3 regions of the Marinobacter salsuginis genome follow, and region 2 is predicted to be linked to each of the others. Evidence: predicted binding sites of a transcription regulator. Region 2 holds the regulator's gene; each other region holds the start of a gene.

Region 1 (7,961 bases), on a different contig from region 2:
GCGATCATCAGCTACCTGGCTGATACCGGTCTTGATCAGAAGCTCGACTGGGTGAGGCCGGAAGAGATCACCCGGGACCAGTTATTGACGGTGCATCCCGAAAAGTACCTGCATCAACTCGATCTGATGCAACCCACAAGGGGCCGCGTGTTTACCGATCCGGATACGGCCATGATGCCGGACACTTTGCGGGCAGCCCGCCTTGCCGCTGGCGCCAACATCCAGGCCGTGGATATGGTTATGAGTAGCCAGGTAACCAACGCCTTTGTTTGCGCGCGCCCGCCCGGCCATCATGCCGAGCGAGCGAAATCCATGGGCTTCTGCTTCTACAATAACGTCGCCCTGGCCGCCATGCGCGCTCTCACCTTCCATCACCTTGAACGGGTCGCGATCATTGATTTCGATGTGCACCAGGGCAACGGAACCGTGGACATTGTCGGTGGTGACGAGCGAATCCTGATGTGCTCCAGCTTCCAGCACCCGTTCTACCCGCACTCCCATGTGCACCGCCAGGCCGACAACATCGTCAACATTCCGATTGCAGCGAACTGTTCGTCTGAAGAGTATCGGAAACAGGTGGAGGCAGGTTGGCTGAAGCGGCTGAACGACTTCAAACCGCAACTCATTCTGATTTCCGCGGGTTTTGATGCCCATAGACTTGACCCGATGGCGGAACTGAATCTGGATACCGACGACTACCGCTGGTTGACGGAAATGATCGTGTCTGTTGCACGTGAGCACAGCAACGACCGCATCATTTCAACGCTGGAGGGCGGATACCACCTGAGGGCCCTGGCAGAAAGCGTAAACGCCCATCTGGAAGTATTGAACTCGGTTTACTGAAAGCGATTATCCCCGGGGCTCACCGCCATACCCGTTGGCCTGCTGAAGCTCCGGGCGATCACCTGCCCTCTGCAAGCGGATATTGGTGCGGCGGTTATCCGCCGGCCGGTTGGATACCGGGTATTGGTCACCGTGTGCCCGAACGGTAATCATGTTTTCATCAATACCGCTCGCCTTGAGGTAGTCGGCCACCACATTGGCACGATCTTCGGAAAGCGCGCGGTTGTCGATACGACTGCCAATGCTGTCACTGTGGCCATCCACGAAAATTCTCTCAACCGTGGTGTCGGCATTCACGTAGCGCACGATGTTGTCCAGCAACTGCCTGTCGGCGTCAGACAGTTGAGTGCTGCCACTGGCAAAGGGCACCCTTGAACGCTGAATCTGATCAAAGTTCACCGGCAAGAGATTCGACGTGCAGCGCTGATAGCGCTGGTATTCACCAGCAAAATTGATATTGGACACCTGCACCCGCACCGGACGACCATCAAACCAGGATTCCCGGGTAACCGTGGGGCGCATACCCTCCAGCAGGCCGTGGGCAACAACAAAGGCCTGGCGTGTGTCCAGGGAGACCTGGCGGCGATCATCCGACACATTGACCGTGCCCAGGGGCTTCGGCGCCACACCCGGACGCCAGGCCGGTGCCTCCACCACGAGACTGCCACGCCCCGGTCGCATTGGTGTCGAATCAGACTCCAGGAAAAAGCTCAGACTTTCACCCGCGCGATGATTGAACACGGCCCGACCGTAACCGGGAACCTCGTGCACCAGGCGACACTCGAATACCGATTCGGCAAGATACCACTGGCTATTCTCGATACCGGCACCATAGCTGGCAGCCTGCCCGGCAGCCGGCAAAAGCAGCACAGGAAGACTGCAAGCCAGCAGTGTATTGAGACGTTTTCCGAGGCGGAATCCCATAGTATGTGCCATCAGTGTCCGGTAGTTAACAGATTCTGATTGCTTAACGGCCCGCGTCTGCCTTTCTTTAGCTCCGGCCGGAAAACAATCACCCGCGCCTTCTGGTATAATTCGCCAAATTTTTCGGGGCTCTATCCTCCAGGGCCCCACAGCACGCCTCGCATAAGGTATTGCGGACAACTGCCATGACAGAAAAGCTTACTCTTACCCGGCCCGACGACTGGCACCTTCACGTTCGGGATGGTGACATTCTTAGCGACGTGGTACCGGCCACAGCGGCCTGCTTCGGCCGCGCCATCATCATGCCTAACCTGGTGCCACCGGTCACAACCGCCGCTGATGCCGCAGCCTATCGGGAGCGGATTCTCGCGGCTGCCAAAGGCACCGCCTTCGAGCCGTTGATGACCCTGTACCTGACCGAGAGCATGACACCGGAAACCATCCGCGAGGCCAAAGCCGCCGGTGTTGTGGCCGCCAAGCTTTACCCGGCGGGCGCGACAACGAACTCCGACTCCGGAGTGAAGGATATACGGAACATCTATCCCGTGCTGGAAGCAATGGCAGACTGCGGCATGCTTCTTCTGGTTCACGGCGAAGTAACCGACGCCGATATCGATATCTTTGACCGTGAAAAGGTGTTTCTGGAGCGGGTCCTGGCCCCCACCCTGGAGGCTTTCCCGAATCTCAAGGTTGTGCTGGAACATATTACGACGGCCGATTCCGCCGAGTTTGTCCAGCAGCATACCGGCGACAACCTTGCCGCGACGCTGACGCCCCAGCATTTGATGTATAACCGCAACCATATGCTGGTCGGCGGCATTCGCCCGCACCTTTATTGCCTGCCAATTCTGAAGCGCAACCGCCATCAGAAGGCGTTGCGGGACGCGGTAGCCAGCGGCGACAAACGCTTTTTCCTGGGCACGGATTCTGCTCCCCATGCCAAGGATCGCAAGGAGGCTGCCTGCGGCTGTGCTGGCTGTTACTCAGCCTATGGCGCCATCGGCCTGTATGCGGATATTTTTGAAGAGCTTGGCATTCTGGACAAGCTTGAGGCATTCGCCAGCTTCAACGGCCCTGACTTCTACGGCCTGCCGCGCAACACCGATACCATTACCCTGGTTCGCGAACCCTGGACCATGCCGGCGGAGCTGCCATTGGCTGACGGAACCATCGTGCCTCTCAAGGCCGGTGAAACCGTTCACTGGCGACTGGCGTAAACCTGATCTATTCCTTCTCACCCACGGCCAAGACCGGAGCTTGAGTGACTGACGAAAACAAACCACCGCATCCCATGTCCCGCCGCTTCCGCGGATTTCTACCCGTTGTCGTCGACGTGGAAACCGCAGGATTCAATCCCGAGCGGGATGCCCTGCTGGAGGTGGCGGCGGTAATACTGACCATGGACGACGACGGCTGGGTGCGGCGAGCGGAGACCCACGTACAACAGATTGATCCCTTTGAAGGCGCCAATCTGGAGCAATCCGCCCTGGATTTCACCGGCATAGATCCGTGGAATCCAGAGCGTGAAGCGGTTCCCGAGCGGGAAGGTCTCAGTGAAATCTTCAGCCCGATTCGCAAGGCGGTGAAAAACCACGACTGCAAGCGGGCCGTTCTGGTGGGACATAACGCCACTTTTGACCACAATTTCATCTTTGCGGCCGCACTGCGAGCAGATATCCGGCGCAATCCATTTCATCCCTTTTCCACGTTCGATACCGCCACTCTGGCCGGCCTGGCGTACGGCCATACGGTTCTGGCCCAGGCTTGTAAGATCGCGGGCATTCCGTTCAGCAATAAGGAAGCCCACTCCGCAGCCTATGATGCGGAAAAGACTGCGGACCTGTTCTGCGGCATTGTGAATCGATGGAAAGAGCTGGGCGGCTTTCCACCTCCGGTGATCCCCGAAGAGACCGAGTAAACGCCATTAAAAAAACCCGCCGTAGCGGGTTTTTATTTGTGTGCCGAGCATGGCCTAAGATTTTAACGCCTTCTGGTACTCAGCTGACTTTAAACCGGGACAGCGAATCTTTCAGTTGATGAGACAACTCGGCCAGGTCACCACTGGCTTCTGATATCTGGGCCATGGCCTGTTTGGTCTCAACGGACTTTTCTGCAATTGTAGATACGTTGCGCGTTACTTCTTCGGCTGTGGCTGATTGCTCTTCGGATGCAGTCGCAATCTGCTCCGCCATACCGGACATCCGGGTAACCTCGTCCACTGCCTCGCGAAGTTGCAATACAACGGCTCCTGCCCGCTCGGAAATACCGCTGGCCTGGACGCTGCAGCGGGTAACCACCTGTGAAGCACGCTCCGACGAATTCACCAGAGTTTCGATGGAACTACTGATCTCCTCGGTCGCCTTCTGGCTATTCTGGGCCAGGCTGCGCACCTCATCCGCAACCACCGCGAAGCCCCGGCCCTGTTCACCGGCCCGGGCCGCTTCAATAGCGGCATTCAGAGCCAACAAATTGGTCTGGTCGGCGATGGACTTTATCGAATCCAGAACCCTGGTGATGGATTCCATATTCTTTCGCAAGTCCTCTATGCCGGCCTCAGCTTCCTCCAGTTCCCTGGCCATAGCACGGGTGTCCTCAGCGGAGGATTCCACCTCGGCTGCGCTGCGGCTGACCGCCTCATGAGTGCGCTTGGCGCTGGCTGCCGATTCCGCGGTGTTCTGGGACACTTCGTTGATGGCGGAGGACATTTCCTCAATGGCCGACGCCACCTGCTCAGTCTGCTCTGCCTGCTGATTCACACTCTCCAGAGTATGTGAGGAAGTACCCGACAATTGTTCAGATGCACTGGCCTGGCGCTGGGAAGCCTCCTCGACCCTGAAGATCACTTCTTTCAGGTCCGACACCATTTTGAGCATGGAGCCGTAAACACCCGTTGCCCTGTCACTTTCGGACGAATCGATGACCAGATTACCCGCAGCCACCTGCTCCGCCAGTGCCTGCAATTCGGCCGGGTCTCTGCCGAGGGGTTTCATGATCCGCACTGCGGTCCAGACCGCCACGGCCACTACAGCCAGGATCACAATAGCAATGGCTATCGCGGCCAGCGTCCACATTTCACGCACGGGCGCCAAGGCCTCGTCTTCGCTGATCTCCGCCACCAGCGCCCAGTTCAACCCGCCTACAGCAACTGGCCTGTGGGCGGAAAACACTGGTTCGCCCCGGTAGGACGTAACCACGCCTTCACCGGAATTCCCAGCCAGAGCTTCATCCACCGATGTCGAACTTATGCGCCCATTCTCCGGGTCGGCAAAGGAAGCGACAACGCTGCGGTTTTCCGGATCCAGGTATGAGTCTGACCGCATCAGGTTATCCGGGCCCACCAGATAGGCATCCCCGGTTTCGCCCATGCCATCTCGCTCCATCATGATGTTGTTCAGGCTGTCGATGGGGAACTGGAAGGCCAGCACGGCCAGCCGCTCATCCTTTTCGGAATATATGGGGGTTGCCACAAATCCGGCGGGCGCACCGTAGGACGGTACATACCGAGTAAAATCAACAAAAGTCGGAGCAGTATCCTGTCCGTCAGACAGCGCCTGACGATAAGCTGCCGCAAGGCCGGAATCCGCGTAGGGACCGTCTTTCAGGGAGGTAGCAAAATCAACCTCTTTGGCTACGGAATAGATAACATGGCCTGTATCGGCATCAATGAGATAAATATCGTAGTAGCCGAACGCCTCCTGAAACTCCTTGAACGAGGTGTGCCACTGTTTGTGAAGGGTGTTATAAAACTGCGCGATATGGACGTCGGCCGATACCAATTCGTCTTTCTGCCCCACAGGATTCGGGTTGTCCACGATGTAACCCATCTGCAGAGCCAGGCTGTTTTTGCTGAGGGATGCAACGAAATCCGAGGCTGAACGTCCCTTAGCACCACCATTTTGCTGTAAGGGTGGCAAGAAATTCTGCTGATAATAAGCCTCGACGTTTTCTCGTAAGGTCGACTGCTCCTCTTGTACCAGTTTTTCGTAATTCTGAAATGCCAAACCAAACCCCTGGGCCGCCGTTCGGGTCCCGCGATTATTGGCCATGGCTTTCAGCTGCCGGGCAATAGTGCTGAGATAATCTTCAACACTATGCTGCTTGTTGGTAGCCGCAATAGAGAGTTGTTGCAACGCCTGTTCCGTCAGGCTCTGTCGGGCAATTTCGGCGTTAAAAAACGAGATGGCAATGACGGGAAGCAGGCCAACCAGCAGCAAGGTCAGCAAAAGACGTTTCTTGAGAGTCATCAATAGCCCTTCTTTTATATTGTTCTTATGTTAACCATCGGCTATCGGCAGGTTTTCTTTAGCCCAGAACAACTCAAAAAAGAGGCGAATCTTATTTAACCAATTGAAATGGGAGGGGAAGTAACTCCCCTCCCACTCGATTCAGGCGCTACCACGTTACCAGTAGATGCCCCGCATGATGGCGGCGAAAGCCACCTGCTCTGTGGACACCTTCGGCTTCTCGCCGGATCGACTGCCGGCGGCGGCAGGTGAATCCGGGAACATCCGGTAACCGGTGTTCATGACAATCTCGCCCATCTTGGGTGCCAGGGCATGCAGCACCTGGGCAAAAATCCCGAGACGAGTCGCGATGCGTTTCGGTCGATAAACAATCGCGTCAGCGACCATGCCTGCGGCCTCGTCCGGCGTAAGGGTAGGCACAGAATCGTAGATCTTGGTCGGCGCAATCATCGGGGTCTTCACCAACGGCATGTTGATGGTGGTGAAGGTCACGTTGCGATCTGACCACTCCGCAGCAGCGCAACGGCTGAATGCATCCAGGGCAGACTTGGACGCCACGTAGGCCGAGAATCGGGGCGCGTTGGTCAACACCCCGATAGACGAGATGTTCACTACGTGCCCTCGGCGGTTCTCCAGCATCTTCGGCGCAAAGCCCATGATCAGGCGCACGGAACCGAAGTAGTTCAGCTGCATGGTGCGCTCGAAATCGTGGAATCGATCGAACGACAGGTCCAGTGACCGGCGAATGGAACGCCCGGCATTGTTGACCAGCACATCCACGTGGCCGTGGTTATCCAGAACGGTCTTCACAAACTCATCGCACGCGTCCATGTCGGAGAAATCGCACGGATAGGCGTGCACGCTCGCTCCGCGAGACTCCAGCTCCGCGGTCACTTCCTTCAGACGCTCCAGTTTCCGGGCGCCGATCACCAGGATGGCGCCAGCGTCTGCCAGTTTTTGCGCCGTGGCCAGACCGATACCGGACGTTGCACCTGTCACTACGCACACGCGACCTTCAACCGTGCCCTTGAGCGTGCGGTCCTTGAACAGGTCCGGGTCCAGATTGCGCTCCCAGTAGTCCCAGATCACCGGCGCGTAGTCCGGCAGCCGGGGCACTTCAATACCGGTGCCTTTCAAAACGCGCTCGGTTTCACGGGCGTCGAACCGGGTCGGGTAATTGATGAATGACATCACGGAGGGCGGAATGCCCATGTCGTCGAGGATTGCCGAGGTCAGCCGCTTCACGGGCGGAAGATTCTTCAGACTCTGGCGAATGAACGGCGGAATAAAGCCGAACATTCTGGAATCAATCCGCATCCCCATCTTGGGTGCGTGCCCCGCCTCACTAAAGATATTGAGGATTTCGCCAACCTTGTACGGATCACTGTCCACCAGGTGGAAGCACTTGCCGTCTTCACCCTCAAGGTGGGCAATGTGGTCCATGGCGTTAACTACGAAATCCACCGGCACAATGTTCAGACGCCCGCCTTCGACACCAATGGTCGGCACCCACTGGGGTAGCGCATGGCGAATTTTCTGAATCATCTTGAAGAAGTAGTAGGGGCCATCCACCTTGTCCATTTCGCCGGTGGAAGAATGACCAATTACCATGCCCGGGCGGTAAATGCGGAAGGGAACCTTACATTCCTCCCGAACCACCTTTTCAGATTCGTGCTTGGTGCGCAGGTAAGGATGGTCCAGCTTCTCGGCTTCCTCGAACATGTCTTCGCGGAAAATCCCCTTGAACAGACCGGCAGCCGCGATGGAAGACACGTGATGGAAGTGTTTGGCGCCCATTGCCTCGGCAGCACTCACCGAAGCCCGAGTGCCCTCGATGTTGGTCGCCTGCTGAGCTTCTTCGTCTGCCCCCATGTCGTACACGGCGGCGAGGTGAAAGAAGTGGTCGATTTTCCCTTTCAGGGCTTTCAGTGTCTTGGCGTCAATACCCAG
Region 2 (7,961 bases):
GCGGCATCCTGATCGTAAATCCCCTTCTCAACGGCCTTGCGACGGAGCACTTCCGGATCCATACCGGCGCCATCATCCTCGATGAACAGCAGGATATGATCCCCCTCCTGTTCGGCAGACAGGGTTACCGTACCCTGGCGAGGCTTACCTGCTTTCTCGCGCACTTCCGGGGCTTCGATCCCGTGATCGACCGAGTTTCGAACCAGGTGAACCAGCGGATCAGACAGCGCTTCGACCAGATTCTTGTCCAGGTCGGTGTCTTCACCGTGCATCACCAGGTTGACCTCTTTCTTGAGGTTCCGGGCCAGGTCACGCACAACCCGGGGGAACCGGCCGAACACCTTCTTGATCGGCTGCATACGGGTCTGCATGACGGCAGACTGGAGGTCGGTGGTGACCACATCCAGGTTGGACACGGCTTTGTGCATGTGTTCGTCTTCGCTTTCCGCGCCCAGACGCTGCAAGCGGTTACGCACCAGCACCAGTTCACCCACCATGTTCATGATGTCGTCGAGACGCTTGGTGTCAACACGCACCGTTGTTTCAGCCGCGGGCGCGTGTTCGCGGGCGGGCATCGCAGGGGTGGCAGCGCCTTTGGTCTCCGGCTTCCCGGGCTTCGGTGCCTCTGCTTTTGGCTTGGCTGGCTCTTTCGGCGCTGAGGGCTCTTTCGGCGCTGGCGGCTCTTTCGCTGCTGAAGGCTCCTTCGGACCGGAGGACTCTCCCCCGGCTGTCGGGCTTCCGCCCTTGCCGTGCAGATCGTCCAACAATTTTTCGAATTCGTCGTCGGTGATCAGATCGTCGCTGCCACCGCCTTCTGCCTTTGCCGCCGGCTTTTCTTCTTTGCTGACAGCATCGTCCTCGCCCGCAGGTGCGCCGGCAAACTGCCCTTTTCCATGCAGCTGGTCGAGCAGCGCCTCGAACTCGTCGTCGGTTATCTCGTCGTCGCCGGAACCCTCCCAGTCACCGGAAGACGCTCCGGAGTCTGAAGCCGGTGCCTGGTCTTCGCTCTTTTCGTCCTGCAAGGCATCCAGAAGCTGTTCGAATTCGTCGTCGGTGATGTCGCCACCATCCTCCGCCGGTTCACTCTCTTCGTGTTCTGGCTGAGGGTCGGCGACAGGCGCTCCCTCACCTTCTGGCAGGGCCAGGGCATCGAGGCGGGCAATCAGTTCGTCCGGAGCCGGTGTTGGTTCCTCGTGATTGCGAACCTCTTCAAACATGGCATTAACGTTATCCAGGGCCTCCAGAACCACGTCCATCAGTTCGGAGTCCACCTTACGCTTGTGATTGCGCAGGGTATCGAAAACGTTCTCGGCGGAGTGGCAGCAATTTACCAGCGCTTCAAGCTGAAGGAAGCCCGCGCCGCCTTTAACGGTGTGAAAGCCACGGAAAATGGCGTTGAGCAGATCACTGTCGTCAGGATGTTGCTCAAGATCTACCAACTGCTCTGACAGCTTTTCGAGAATTTCACCGGCTTCTACCAGGAAGTCCTGCAAAATCTCTTCATCAGCATCAAACGCCATGCGTTACCCTCTTTGTTCAGAAACCGAGACTGGACAACAGGTCGTCAACGTCATCCTGTCCCGAAACTACATCTTCACGCTCATCGGCCTTGATCTGGGGCCCGACGCCCTTCTCTGCAGATTCTTCCTTCTCTTCAATCTGGTGCACGGTGCCGGTGAGCTGATCCACATGGCTGGCCATCACCACCAGGCTGAGCATCTGCTCCTCAACCTCTTTTACCAGGGCGGTGACCTTCTGGATAACCTGGCCCGTCAAATCCTGATAATCCTGAGCAAGCAGAATTTCCGAAAGATTGTTGTACATGGTGTCAGCGTCGCTGGCCGTACTGACAAAAAAGCGATCAATCCGGCCGTACAGTTCCCGGAACTCCGCCGGCTGCATCTCCCGACGACGCAGACGTTGCCATTCGTCCCGCAAGGAGGCCGCCTCTTCCCGAAACGCGTTGGCCACCGGCATGGTTTCCTCAACCAGATCCATGGTGCGGTTGGCCGCTTCGCCGGTCATCTGCACAACGTATTCGAGGCGATCGGAGGCGTCTGTCATCTTCGACAGCGCTTCTTGCTGTTCCGCGTTCCGGGGGTCAATCTGGAAGTTCCGGATGGCTTCGTGCAGGCTCCGGGTCAATCGCCCTACCTCGCGGTACAGACTTTGATCCCTGACCTCGCTGAGTTCATTGATCAGGGTCATGGCTTTGGCATAATCACCGGCATCAACACTCTCTGCCAGCTCTGCTGCCTGCCGCTGGAGCTTTTCGGTCACCTCCGGCTCAAGGCCCCGATGGTTCTTTTTGCTATCGCTCATGAGAGCCATCCGACCTCTGGTTACTGGATTCTTTCAAAGATTTTCTCAATCTTTTCCTTGAGCACAGCGGCAGTGAACGGTTTGACAACGTAGCCGTTCACACCCGCCTGAGCCGCGGCAACAATCTGGTCGCGCTTCGCCTCAGCCGTTACCATCAATACCGGCAGGGTTTTCAGATTCTCGTCAGCCCGGACAGCCTTCAGAAGATCGAACCCGGACATGCCCGGCATGTTCCAGTCGGTGACCAGAAAGTCGTATTTGCCGCTCTTCAGCATCGGCAAGGCTGTGTTGCCATCGTCTGCTTCATCGGTGTTGGTGAAGCCCAGATCACGCAGCAGGTTTTTGATGATCCGTCGCATTGTGGAGAAATCATCCACAATGAGGATTTTCATGTTTTTGTCCAATGGGACCTCCAGTTAGTAACACCCGGAATTCGTTTGACCTTCGCGTTCAAAGTCTAGCAGGCCGCTGTTTAAACCGCTTATTGTCAGACCTTTGCTTCCGTTGTAAAGCATCGGTTACCAAAAACTACAGACTGCACCTTCGCAGACACAGACTGAACGCAATCAGCTGTCCGGTTCCTGGCGCCAATCCGACAACCGCCCCCGAAGGCGCAAGGCAGCCTGGCTGTGAATCTGGCTGACCCTGCTCTCGCTGACGCCCAGCACGGCGCCTATTTCCTTGAGGTTCAGCTCTTCCTGGTAATAAAGGCTCAGAACCAGTTTTTCCCGCTCCGGCAGGTCTTCAATGGCCTCAGCCAGGCTCCGCCGGAAGGCATCGGAGGACAACCCCTCCAGAGGGTTATCCTGCGTCTCTGTCTGTTCTATCGGCAGCTCTCCGGATTCATTGAGCTCATCGAGGCTAAAAAGTCGGCCACTGTTGGAATCGGAAAGATAGGAATGATACTCCGCCAGCTCCATACCCAGCTCCTCGGCCACTTCCTGATCCTGGGCTTCCCGGCCAAGCCGGTCTTCCACAGCCTTGATGGCCCGGGAAATGCGACGGGCGTTTCGATGCACGGAGCGGGGAACCCAGTCGCCCTTGCGGATTTCATCGACCATCGCCCCACGAATCCGGATACCGGCGTAGGTCTCGAAGGTGGCTCCTTTGGTGGAACTGTATCGCTGGGCAGCCTCAAGCAGGCCAATCATGCCGGCCTGCATAAGATCTTCAAGCTGAACGGAAGCCGGCAGGCGGGCCATCAAATGGAGGGCGATTTTCTTGACCAGCGGCGCGTGTTGCTCAACAAGCTGAGATGCCTTCTGCGCACCTGACTGGTTATAAATTCCGAGGTTTTTCGCCAATGTCATGTATCCGGTTTCTTGTTTGACTGGATCCGATTCAGACTTCGACGAGCCGCTCCACAAAGAATTCCAGATGTCCACGGGGTGAGGACGGCAACGGCCAGCTGTCTACCTTGTCGGCCAGAGACTTGATGGCCAGGGAGGCTTTCGCTCTGGGATAGGCATCCAGCACTGCCCTCTGTCTCTGGACTGCTTTCTTCACTGCCTCATCGTAGGGGACTATACCGACATATTGTAGTGCCACATCGAGGAAGCGCTCGGTGACCCGAGTCAGTTTTTCGAACAGATGCCGGCCTTCCTGCTCATTCCGCACCTGGTTGGCAAGAATGCGGAAACGATTGGTTCCATAATCCCGGTTCATCAGCTTGATCAGGGCGTAGGCATCGGTGATGGACGTGGGTTCGTCACACACCACCAACAGTAATTCCTGGGACGCCCTGAGAAAGCTGACCACCGATTCGGAGATACCGGCGGCGGTGTCGACGATCAGTACATCGATCTGATCCCCCAGCTCGCTGAACGCATTAATGAGCCCGGCATGCTCCATGGGACTGAGCTGGGTCATCCGCTGGGTACCTGAGGAGGCAGGAACGATCTTTATGCCGCCGGGACCATTTACCAGAACGTCCTTGAGGTCACAGTCGCCTGCCAGAACATCCTGAAGGTTACGGTTGGCGGTGATGCCCAGCAATACGTCGATGTTGGCGAGCCCAAGATCGGCGTCGAGCAGCACCACTCTCCGGCCTTTCTGCGCCAGGGCAATTCCGAGGTTGACCGACACGTTACTCTTGCCGACTCCACCTTTACCGCCGGAAACTGCAATCACCTGTACCGGATGTGCTCTGCTCATACTGTTTTTTGTCTCTTGCCACGTTTCGCCGGTGCGTTTCCGACGCCTGCTGTCAATCTGTCCGGTCTCAGGCGTGCTCTTTCAGGCCCTCTGCGACCGCCTGCTGTTGCTGGAGTGTTTTAAGCCGATCCACGGCCAGCCGCACCAGCGGAACAGCTTCTGCGTGGTGCAGATCTTCAGGAATCTTCTGCCCGTCTGTGTAGTAGGCTACCGGCAGACCGGTTTCCATGACAAAACCGAGGGACTCACCCAATGTGAGGGCCTCATCGATCTTGGTCATCACACAGCCCGCAAGATTTGCCATCTTATAGCAATGCCAGACGGATTTCATGATGCGCGGCTGACTGGTTGCCGAGACGACCAGATGCGTTTTGACATTGTGATGGCTGCGAGCCAGTTCGGCCAGCTGTTCCTGATAACCTTTATCCGAACTTGTCAGCCCGGCAGTATCAATCAGAACCAGGTGACGGTCTGACAGCTCGTCCAGAATATCGTCCAGGCTGTGAGTCTCATCCACCACCCGAACCGGCACATTCAGGATACGACCGAACACGAACAACTGCTCGTGCGCCGCCACCCGGTATCGATCGGTGGTGACCAGAGCCAGGGAGTCGGAGCCATGCTTGAGCACATACCGCGCCGCCAGCTTTCCAATCGTGGTGGTCTTGCCGGAACCGGTAGGACCCACCAGCGCATAGGCGCCCCCCTCATCAAGCCACTCCATGCGAGAGGTCCGGACGCCGGTGCACAGCATTTTCAGGGACTGCTTCCAACCATCTTCCAGTCGCCCTGCCTTATGGCGACGGGAAATTGACCCTGCCAGCTCGCTGCCCAGGCCGAATTCCTGCAGGCGCTCGGCCAGCCTTTGCTGAACAGCCGTGTTTGTCGAAACCACAGAGTCCGGCTGCGGGCGACCACCCTGCATCATATCCCTGAGGGAGCTGATCTCGGCACGCATCTGTGCGAGTTCATCAGAATAGACATCCTTCGGCGCCTGGGGCTCAGCCACACTATCACCGAAATCGCCGCCGACCGTTTCCTGAACAGCAGCAAACGACGGACCTGAGTAGCCGGCTCCCTGGGAGGCACGCTTTTCCCTGACTTCACGGATGCGGTCACGGGATCGGCTCAATTCATCCTCGAGACGACGATGCTGGTCAGCCTGCATTTCTGCCAGGCGGGATCCGTTGGTGGCTTCTTCGGCCTGGTTGCCCAGGCGCTGGCGCGCCATGTTTTCGTCATAGTCCAGCGCCGTCACGATTTCGACACCACCGTCGACCCGACGGTTGGAAAGAATAACGGCATCCGGCCCCATCTGTTCACTGACCTGTTTCAGCGCCTCTGCCATGGTCTGAGCAAAAAACCGTTTTACTTTCATGATGCCTCTTCCTCCACCGGCAACACCGTGCCGGCCCTGTCCGCTCTGTCATCCGCGCCGTTACTGGCCAACGGACGCCACGATCGTAATCTGTTTGTTATCCGGAATTTCCTGGTACGAGAGCACGTGCAGTCGCTCTACCCCATAGCTGGCAAACTTCGCCAGGACCGGCCGCAGTGGCCCGGACACCAGCAGAATGGCCGGTTTGCCAAGCATCTCCTGGCGCTGGACGCTCTCCTGAAGCGATCGCTGGAGCTTCTCCACCATATTCGGCTCCAGAACCAGGCCAATGTCTTCCTGACCGCCGGATTGTTGACTCTGCTGAACAGACTTCAGCAATAACTGTTCCAAGTCCGGATCCAGGGTGATCACCGGTATCTCCGATTCGTTGCCGCAGATGCTCTGGACAATCATCCGGCGCAGGGACTGCCGGGCTACGGTGGTCAGCAGCTTGGGATCCTGACTCTTCGGATGAACATTCACGATGGCCTCGGCAATGGACCGCATATCCCGGATCGGCACTTCCTCCTTCAGCAGGTTCTGCAAGACCTTCAGGAGCAGACTGATGGAAACGGTGGTGGGCACCAGCTCTTCGGCCAGCTTCGGAGAAATCTTCTCAAGCTGATCCAGCCACTTCTGGACCTCTTCGTGGCCCAGCAGTTCGTGGGCGTGTTTCTGCAACACCTGGTTCAGATGGGTGGCAACCACGGTACTGGCATCGACTACGGTATAGCCAAGGGTCTGTGCCTGGTCTTTCTTATCGGGCTCGATCCAGCAGGCATCCAGACCGAACGCCGGATCCTTTCCTTCAATCCCTTCGACCTTTCCAAATACCTGGCCGGGGTCGATGGCCAGCTCCCGGTCCGGGTGAATCTCTGCCTCGGCGATGGTTACGCCCATCAGGGTGATGCGATAGACGTTGGGCATCAGGTCCAGATTGTCGCGAATATGAACCGAAGGCATCAGGAAACCCAGATCCTGGGACAGTTTTTTGCGAACGCCCTTGATGCGACTGAGCAACTGACCGCCCTGGGATTTATCGACCAGCGGAATCAGCCGGTACCCCACTTCCAGACCGACGATATCGACGGTGGACACATCGTCCCAGCCCAGCTCTTTGGTCTCTCCGGGTGCCGGCAGCTGACGACCCTGATCGCCACCCGCGTCTCCGCCCGGCGGCAGATCACGACCCGCCGGTCGCGGTGCCGCGCCGCCAGCGCCCCTGGCCGGGAAGGCGCCCTCCTCCTCGACAGTCTGCCTCTGGTGTTTCCAGATATACCAGGCAGCGCCGCCAGCCAGCGCACCCAGACCCAGGAAGGCCACGTGAGGCATGCCGGGAATCAGGCCGAGGATAATCAGGATTCCAGCGGCAATGGACAGTGCCTTCGGCGCACTGAACATCTGCTGCAGGATCTGGCCGCCCATGTCCTGGCTGGAAGTGACCCGCGTTACCATGATCGCCGCAGACGTGGACAGCAGCAGCGAGGGAATCTGTGCCACCAGGCCGTCACCAATGGTCAATAGCGCATAGCGCTCCATGGCCAGCCCGAAATCCAGGCCATGCTGGAGCATACCGATGGCGATCCCGCCGACGATGTTAATGGCAAGAATGAGCAAGCCGGCAATGGCATCGCCTTTAACGAACTTGGACGCACCGTCCATGGAACCATAGAAATCCGCCTCCTGGGCAATCTCGGCCCGGCGATGCTTGGCTTCGTCCTGATTGATCAGGCCGGCGTTGAGATCCGCATCAATGGCCATCTGTTTGCCGGGCATGGCATCCAGGGTGAAACGGGCACTTACTTCGGAGACCCGGCCGGCGCCCTTTGTGACCACCAGGAAGTTGATGATCATAAGAATCGCGAAGACCACCAGACCCACGGCGTAGTTGCCTCCGATGAGTACCGCACCGAAGGACTCGATCACCTTACCGGCCGCGTCGCCGCCCTCGTGGCCGTTCAACAGAACGATCCGGGTAGACGCCACGTTCAGGGCCAGACGCAGCAGCGTGGCCACCAGCAGTACCGTGGGGAAAGAGGCAAACTCCATGGGCCGCAGGGCGTAGACACAGACCAGCAGAATGACAATCGACAGGGTGATGTTGAAC
Region 3 (7,961 bases), on a different contig from region 2:
ATTTCCTGTGAGGTCATCGACCTGAGGACCATCTTGCCCTGGGATGTGGAAACCGTGGCCAACTCCGTGTTCAAGACCGGAAGGCTGGTGGTCACCCACGAAGCTCCCCTGACCGGCGGCTTCGCCGGTGAAATCGCTGCCACGATTCAGGAGCGCTGTTTCCTGTATCTGGAATCTCCGATCGCTCGGGTAACCGGGATGGACACCCCGTTCCCGCTGGTGCTGGAAAAAGAGCACCTGCCCAATCACCTGAAGGTCTACGAGGCCATCAGGGCGAGCGTTGAATTCTAAGCTGATATCAGGACAGGAGAGCGACTATGAGTGATTTTATTCTGCCCGATATCGGCGAAGGTATCGTGGAATGTGAACTGGTCAAATGGCTGGTCAGTGAAGGCGATTTGATCGAAGAAGATCAGCCGGTCGCCGAGGTAATGACTGACAAGGCCCTGGTGGAAATTCCGGCGCCCTACAAGGGCCGGGTAACACGCCTTTACTATAAGGAAGGCGATATCGCCAAGGTTCATGCCCCGCTGTTTGAACTGGTGGATGAGAGCGAAAGTGGTCGCCAAGCACCGGCTGCCAGCTCTCCAGAGCCTGCGGAGCCAAAGGCTGCTGCCCCCGCGGCTGAAAAGCAATCTACCTCCGACACCGAGTCCGGAGATAATGCCACCGAGGACTTTATCCTGCCGGATATCGGCGAAGGGATTGTCGAGTGCGAGGTGGTGGAATGGCGCGTCGCCGAAGGTGATGAGATTGAGGAAGACCAGCCTGTCGTGGACGTTATGACCGACAAGGCCATGGTCGAAATTACTGCTCCCAAAGCCGGGCGGGTAACCAAGCTTTATCACCAACAGCAGGCGATGGCCAAAGTTCATGCGCCCCTGTTCGCGTTCATTCCCCGTGACCGGGAAGAGCCGGATGAGTCCAGAGCCAAACCGGAGCCCGCTGCGCAACTCTCAACCGCAACGGCCTCACCGGTTGCTACGGCGAGCCGACAGCGTATTCCGGCCAGCCCGGCTGTCCGTCGCTTGGTTCGGGAGCACGAGCTCAACCTCTCGGATATCGAGGGATCGGGCAAGGATGGTCGTGTCCTGAAAGCCGATGTACTGGCCCATATCGAGGAAGGTCCCAGGCAGGAACAGGCTCCAAGCCCCGCCGAGGAAACTCAAACTCCCAAAACTGGGAGTTCCCGCAGGGCACCTGTCGGCGAACAGGAAGTACGAGTCGAACCTATCCGCGGCATCAAAGCTGCGATGGCGAAAAGCATGGTCAAATCGGCCACCACCATTCCTCACTTTATCTACAGCGAGGATATTGATGTCACCGATCTGCTCAAGCTACGGGAACAACTGAAACCGGAGGCAGAAGCACGGGGTTCGAGACTGACGCTCATGCCCTTCTTCATGAAGGCCATGGCCCTGGCGATCCAGGAATTCCCGGTGCTCAACAGCCAGCTCAACGATGACGTCACGGAGATTCACTACCTGCCCCAGTGCAATATCGGTATGGCGGTGGATGGCAAAGCGGGCCTGACGGTGCCGAACATCAAAGGCGTGGAAAGCCTCTCGTTGTTGGGGATTGCCGACGAGGTAGCGCGCCTGACCGATGCGGCCCGATCCGGCCGAGTCAGCCAGGAAGACCTCAAGGGCGGCACCATCACCATCTCCAACATTGGCGCACTGGGTGGCACCTACGCCGCACCCATTATCAATGCACCCGAAGTGGCTATTGTGGCCCTGGGACGCACCCAGAAACTGCCCCGGTTTGACGCCAACGGCCAGGTGGTGGAACGGGCCATCATGACGGTGAGCTGGGCCGGCGATCATCGCATTATCGACGGCGGCACCATCGCCCGCTTCTGCAATCGCTGGAAAGGCTACCTGGAATCGCCCCAAACCATGCTGCTGCACATGGGCTGACGGTTTATCATGGCGCAGAAGACTCAACTGCAGCAGTTCTACATCCCCGAAGAGCAGTCGATCTATCTGCTCAGCCATGATGATGCCAAGAAGCTCAAGGACTGGGTGGCGCTTTGCGCCGCCCAGCTCCGCCAACTCGGCTATCAGGACATCGAATTGATTGGTAAGGGCGCTTACGGCTTTGTCTTTGCCGGCCGCCTGCCGGGCACGGCCATCGGCGGCCCGGAACATGTGTTCAAATTCACCCGCATCAACCTGCCCAGACATCTGCAGGACCGGCTTGAAGACGAAGCGTACATTCTTGAGCAGGTCCGTCACCCCAGGGTGCCGCGGCTGATTTCCTACCAGCGAGCCAATAACCAACCGATTCTGGTAATGGAACGGGCTGCCGGGTTGAATCTGGAAGAGGTATCCCTGCGTGATGGCCGCCTGAAGCCACGACTCATTATCCGCATTGCCGACCAGCTTGCCGACATCCTGCGCAACCTGCGCCGGGAAAACGGCCCTGCCGGAAGACCGATCGTTCACGGTGATATCAAGCCCTCCAATCTGGTGTTCGACGCCAGTACCGAAAACATCGCGCTAATTGACTGGGGCTCCTCGGTGTTTGCCCAGCTGGACGCTAACCAGCAGTTCATTACCGCCAACGTGATGGAGCTGATGTCCGACAACCTGCAGCAAACCAACGCGCGGCTAGGCGATGTCTATTTTATTGGTGAGGAACAGCTCAACGGCGGCCTGTCTTCGCCGCGGTTTGACGAACAGGGTGCGGCCGGCACGCTCTATGCCCTCGCTTCGGCGCAATCCTGCCGTTTTGGTCACCGGGCGATCCCGGCTACCTCTCTGGGGCTGCCCATGGAATTTGCCAGGATGCTCGATGGCATGCTGTCGCCGGATCCTGACACGCGGCGCAAAGCCGGTGATTACTACCTCAGGGAAATGCCGCGGATGGCTCGCACGGTGATGATCGATCTGCCCGAAAAGCCGGTCGCGGCCCAGGTACCGGTTTGGGTTCGAGCCTCGGACCAGGAAATCGACACCGTGGTTTACAGTTCCCGCAAATCCTTCCTCCGGGAAGAGGGAGCGCCGGAAACCCTCAACGACGTTAACGACGTTCAGCTCGACCGCTACTACAAGAACTTCATGCAGGGCATGGGCGAAACCGAGAAAGCCTTTCTGGCGGCCGTCAGCCGCCTGGGGCGCTATCCGGTGGAAGGTGGTCTGGCCGTGCGTTGGGAAACCGATGGAATCTACATCGACACGTCGCTGAACTTGCACGATCCGGCACTGAAGTCAGCATTTGTTCAGGCGGTCAACAACATGGTTTACCTCGCCCAGGCCATTTACCGACAAGGTATTTTCAAAAGCTGCCTGTTTAACGCCCGGAACACTCTGCACATCGACCGTGACGAGCCGGATCAACCCTTTCTCCTGTCACCGGGAATGAAACTGCATTACGAGGTCAGCGCTGCGCCGGAGGTGGAGGATGAAAGCCGCGTGCATTCCTACTTCGAGGACGGCCCCGATCCGGAGGAGTTTCTGGTTCTGCCTGATATCATAATCCACGCTTTGGAGGCCCTGAACGACATCCACCACACCGGCATGATTATCTTCGAAGCCCTGCCCCGGCATCTAAAGATTCACAGCCACTACCGGCTGCTGGATCCCGACCGGGAAGCGGAGTTTACTCGGCTATTGGATGAAATTCTTTCCGCTGTCGAACAGATCACCGGGCTCGGAGTTTCCGGATATATGAAGATGCCCTACAAGGACACGCGCTTTTTCCCGCATATCGAGCGTTTGCCCGACCGGTATTACCCGCGCAACCCCAGGTCCGAGCACGCTTAGACGCCAGGCCGATCCCATCCGTTTTGTCCGCTGTTTCGGACGCTTTGTCCGGTAAAGCCGACAATTTCAATCAGGAAACTCCCGAGATGTCCCAGCCACAGGACACTTCATTTCCAAAATCAGTGAACGAAACCGCTCAAGGCTCCTGAAAACACGTAAAAACAATGACTTGGCAACTGGCATGGTTCCTGTATCAGAACCGGATATAACGATAAAAACTGCCTGAAGAACAAATCGTTAAGAAAGACTGTTTTTCACGTTTGCTCGGATAACAATAAGGAACAACTATGCGATTTCTCCTCCTGGCTCTGTTGCTGGTCAGCCCCCTGTGTTTTGCCAAAACCGTCGTTATCGTTCAAAGCTATCACATCGAATACAAATGGGATGCCGATTACATTGAGGCTGTCCGTTCGGTTCTTGGGAAGGACCACGACATAAAGGTCTTTGAACTGGACACCAAACGCCTGCCCAAGCCCGAATGGCCAGACAAGGTGGCTGAGATTCAGGGCAAGATCGCCGAGATCAAGCCGGATGTGGCCATCCTGGGTGATGACAATGCATTTTCACTGATGGCGGAGCATCTGGTGCAGCGCGAGATTCCGGTGGTATTTTTGGGAGTGAATGGTGGCCCGGTTCAGCACCCTACCCTTGAGCACCCTCTGGTTACCGGAATACTGGAACGCCCCTTCTTCGCCGACAGTATCCGGCATCTGCGAAAAGTCCTTCGGCAGAGGGATCGCTTCCTGGTGCTGATGGATGACTCACCCACCATGCGCAATGCAGTGAACGAATATTTCGGTGACAAACGCCAGGCCACTGTTTACGGCTCGGACCTGGATATCGTTCTGACCAACGACCGGGATACCTGGCTGAAATCGGTGGTAAACGCTCATGAGCGCTATGACGCCGTGGTTCTGGGAACCCACCACACCATCCGGGACAAGGACGGCAACTACGCTACTCCTTATGAACTGCTCAAAGAGGCCTACTACAGCGCTCAGCTTCCGCTTTTCTCCTTCTGGGATATCTTTGTTGGGCAGGAACAGAGCATTGGCGGTTTTACCATATCCGCTCATCAGGAAGGCCTCACCGCAGCAAGACTGGCATCGCTGATCCTCAATGGCATGAGACCAGACCAGATACCGCAACTTAAATCCATCAGTGGCCATTATGTCTACAGCGAAAGCGGCCTTGATCACTGGAATCTGCAGCTGTCGCCCATGATTGCCAGTCAGGCCAATTTTGTTGACTAGGGTCCGGTCAAGAATCTTGCACAACCAATGCGCCGATCTAACCAACCGAACGTAACACTTCAGGTTTGATCGGCCTTGCCGTTAACCATTAAAACAATCCGATAAAAGGGTAGTATTTTGGCTTCCTCTTTCCTCGAATCTGTAGAACGGAAATTAGGTGTCCCCGGCAAGCTACTGATTGCGCCGGTTTTTATCCTCGCGCTGTTCGCTTCAGTGACGTTTTTCAGCGTTTCCGAATTTCAGCAACTGGACCAACGCATGAATAAGGTCGCCCGAGACCTGGCGCCGGATACGGCGATTGGCACAGAGTCGGTTATCAGTGTTTATCGGATGCGGCTTCGGGTGTTCGATTATTTCTCCACCGGCGATGAAGAAACACTCAGCTATTTCGATGAGCTGGAGGGGGAATTCAATGAAGTGATGGCCAGGGCCCAGGAGAATATACAGGACCCAGATGCCGCCAAATTGGTGGACCGTATCAACAGCAGCACCGGTGAGTACATCAGCGCCTTCAGGAACGAGCTGGTTCCGGCAAAACGCCAGGTTCTGTCGATCATAAAGGACGAACTGGACGTTCACGGTCCAAACGCCACCAAGGCTTTAAGAATGGCCCTTAACGGCGTTGCCAACCGGGAACCCGAGAGCGATCTTCGGGCCGGCCTTGAGCAGCTCCTCAACGATGCCATGGTCATGCAATTGACCGCCCAGCGTTACCTGTCCAACGGCGACGAGGACTCCCAGAAAGCCCTCGGCTGGGCAATCGAAGACCTGGCCGATGCGCTGGAGCTGCTGGAACCCGAAGATGGTCCTGACTTTGTTCAGGTCTATATGGACACCGTCGTTGAAGAACTGGCCAACTACCAGGCGGCGGTCGAGAAGATGCTGGACCAGCAAAGCATTGTGGTCAGCGTCAAGAAAGACAAACTGGATGTGCTGGGTCCAGAAATTGCCCGAATGGCCAGAGAACTGGAGTCCACAATATTTGACTCGCTGGAAGTAGAGGCTGACGTCGCCAGTGCCGAGACCGACCTCGCCCTAAGGTTCACGCTGATTGCGTTCTTTGTGTCGTTGGTGCTTGGCCTGATCGTCGCTGTGCTGATGAGTCGGATGATGGGTGTCAGCGTCAAACGTGCCAAAACCGAAATCCTCGGTTATCTCGACGACATCGCCAACAATAACGGCGACTTGTCCACCAGGCTGACCCCGGGTCGCCCGGACGAAATCGGTGACTTCATTGGTGCCGTCAACACCTTCCTGGAAACCCTCGAGAAGACAATCTCACAAATCGTGAGGGCTTCGCGCCAACTCACAGGTGAGTCGGAATCCCTCTCCGGCATCACGGAGCGCACGACCGCCAACTCTGAACAGCAGCGCGATCAGATCACTCAGGTGTCTGCCGCCATGCAGGAAATGGTCTCGACCTCTGAAGAAATCGCTTCGAACACCAGCGAAACTGACGAATCCGCCCGCAAGGCAGCATCTCTTGCCGATTCCGGCCAGGAAACCGTTGGCTCTGCCATCAGAGCAGTCACTAACCTTGCCAATCAGGTAGAAAAAGGTTCGACGCGCATCCAGCAGCTGGAAAACGAGTCAGCCGAGATTGGCAATGTGCTTGCGGTGATTCAGAGCATTGCAGAACAGACCAACCTTCTGGCCTTGAACGCAGCTATCGAAGCGGCCCGTGCCGGCGAGGCAGGACGGGGTTTTGCCGTGGTTGCCGACGAGGTCCGCGGGCTGGCCAAACGGGTGCAGGAATCAACCGTCGATATCGAGCGCATTGTGTCACAACTTCAAAGTGGCGCAGCCGGTGCAGTTGTAGACATGAGCAAGGCCAAGCAGATGGCCGAAGAAGCCAGCGAGGAGGCGAGCAAGTCCGGCGAAGCACTGACCGATATTCTGGCCGCGGTAAACAGCATCGTCGAAATGACAACCCAGATAGCCAGCGCCACCGAACAGCAGAGAGCCACGGCATCCGAGATGACTCAAAATGTGGAGATAAGCAGTAGTGCCATTGAAGAACTCGCCGGGGATATCTCCCAGGTAAACCATTCAAGCCAATCGCTGGCCACCATGGCTGATGAGTTGAACACTCTGGTGAGACGCTTCCGCGCCAGCGAATCCTGAGCGGACAATGGTTGCAGATGTTAACCACTTCACGAGCGCGTCCATAATTACCTGATACCTTGGGGCTTCAAGTTACACAATGTAACCGGAAATGGACCGCCCGGAGGTATCCCGCCATGACGCGCTCTCAATCATCCCGGAAGGCAGGCGTACGCAGCCCTGCCCTCGCCATACTGACAGCGGCTGCCTGCCTTGGCACGGCCCAAGCCGCCGAACCCGAGAAAGTTATTTTCGCCGCAGAGAATGCGCTTTACGGGGCCGGCCATGATGTCGGACGCGCGGATGGTTGGATCGATGAACAACTCCGAACTGCCATACGCGCCTATCAAGATAAGAATGGGCTGCAAACCAACGGCAACCTGGATGCAGCAACACTGGAAGCACTCGGCGTGGCCAAAACTTCGAGCGCAACCATCGCGGCAAATTCGGTCGGCAGTCGAAAGGCATCAATGGCAAAGCTTGGTTTGTCCCTGCCCGAGCCGGCACCCGATTCTCCTGCCGTTGCCAGAGCTGAACCGAAGCCAGAGCCAGAGCCGGAGCCGGAGCCTGCGCCTCAACCTGTGGCGACACCCACTCGAACTCCTTCCGAGCAGGTTGCCCAGACACCCTCACCTGACATTAAAACGCAGGAAAAACAGGTATCTACTGCGGATACTTCAAAACAACCTGAAGTTACGATTGAGGAAAAGGCGTCCTCAGAACCCCAAGCCCCAACGCCAGACCCCACGCCGGAACCTGTGGTCGCCGAAGTAACAACACCGGAAGTCAACGAAGAACCAGACCCGGTGCTGGCCCAGCTCCCTACGGAACCAACCAG

Evidence for each region. Region 2 encodes FliA, which starts transcription of late flagellar genes. Its sites were predicted from a motif close to CTAAAGTTTNNNNNNNNNNNGCCGNTAA; they were not measured.
Region 1: a site for FliA is predicted at 1,811-1,838, ahead of GJU83_RS11430 (flagellar protein MotY). Genes of this name have one in related genera too.
Region 3: a site for FliA is predicted at 5,078-5,105, ahead of GJU83_RS14610 (methyl-accepting chemotaxis protein). Genes of this name have one in related genera too.

What each region holds. Positions count from the first base shown of each region.
Region 1 covers NZ_BGZH01000002.1:30,057-38,017, forward strand. Annotated here, with positions in the region: gene GJU83_RS11425 (histone deacetylase family protein) at 1-843, shown strand, start outside; gene GJU83_RS11430 (flagellar protein MotY) at 850-1,767, opposite strand; gene pyrC (dihydroorotase) at 1,953-2,984, shown strand; gene rnt (ribonuclease T) at 3,029-3,685, shown strand; gene GJU83_RS11445 (methyl-accepting chemotaxis protein) at 3,765-6,011, opposite strand; gene GJU83_RS11450 (SDR family oxidoreductase) at 6,168-7,961, opposite strand, start outside.
Region 2 covers NZ_BGZH01000001.1:574,312-582,272, forward strand. Annotated here, with positions in the region: gene GJU83_RS02615 (chemotaxis protein CheA) at 1-1,520, opposite strand, end outside; gene GJU83_RS02620 (protein phosphatase CheZ) at 1,537-2,322, opposite strand; gene cheY (chemotaxis response regulator CheY) at 2,343-2,726, opposite strand; gene GJU83_RS02630 (RNA polymerase sigma factor FliA) at 2,889-3,632, opposite strand; gene GJU83_RS02635 (MinD/ParA family protein) at 3,664-4,476, opposite strand; gene flhF (flagellar biosynthesis GTPase FlhF) at 4,544-5,854, opposite strand; gene flhA (flagellar biosynthesis protein FlhA) at 5,915-7,961, opposite strand, start outside.
Region 3 covers NZ_BGZH01000003.1:90,460-98,420, forward strand. Annotated here, with positions in the region: gene GJU83_RS14590 (alpha-ketoacid dehydrogenase subunit beta) at 1-291, shown strand, start outside; gene GJU83_RS14595 (dihydrolipoyllysine-residue acetyltransferase) at 318-1,919, shown strand; gene GJU83_RS14600 (protein kinase domain-containing protein) at 1,929-3,767, shown strand; gene GJU83_RS14605 (ABC transporter substrate-binding protein) at 4,055-5,020, shown strand; gene GJU83_RS14610 (methyl-accepting chemotaxis protein) at 5,279-7,144, shown strand; gene GJU83_RS14615 (peptidoglycan-binding domain-containing protein) at 7,261-7,961, shown strand, end outside.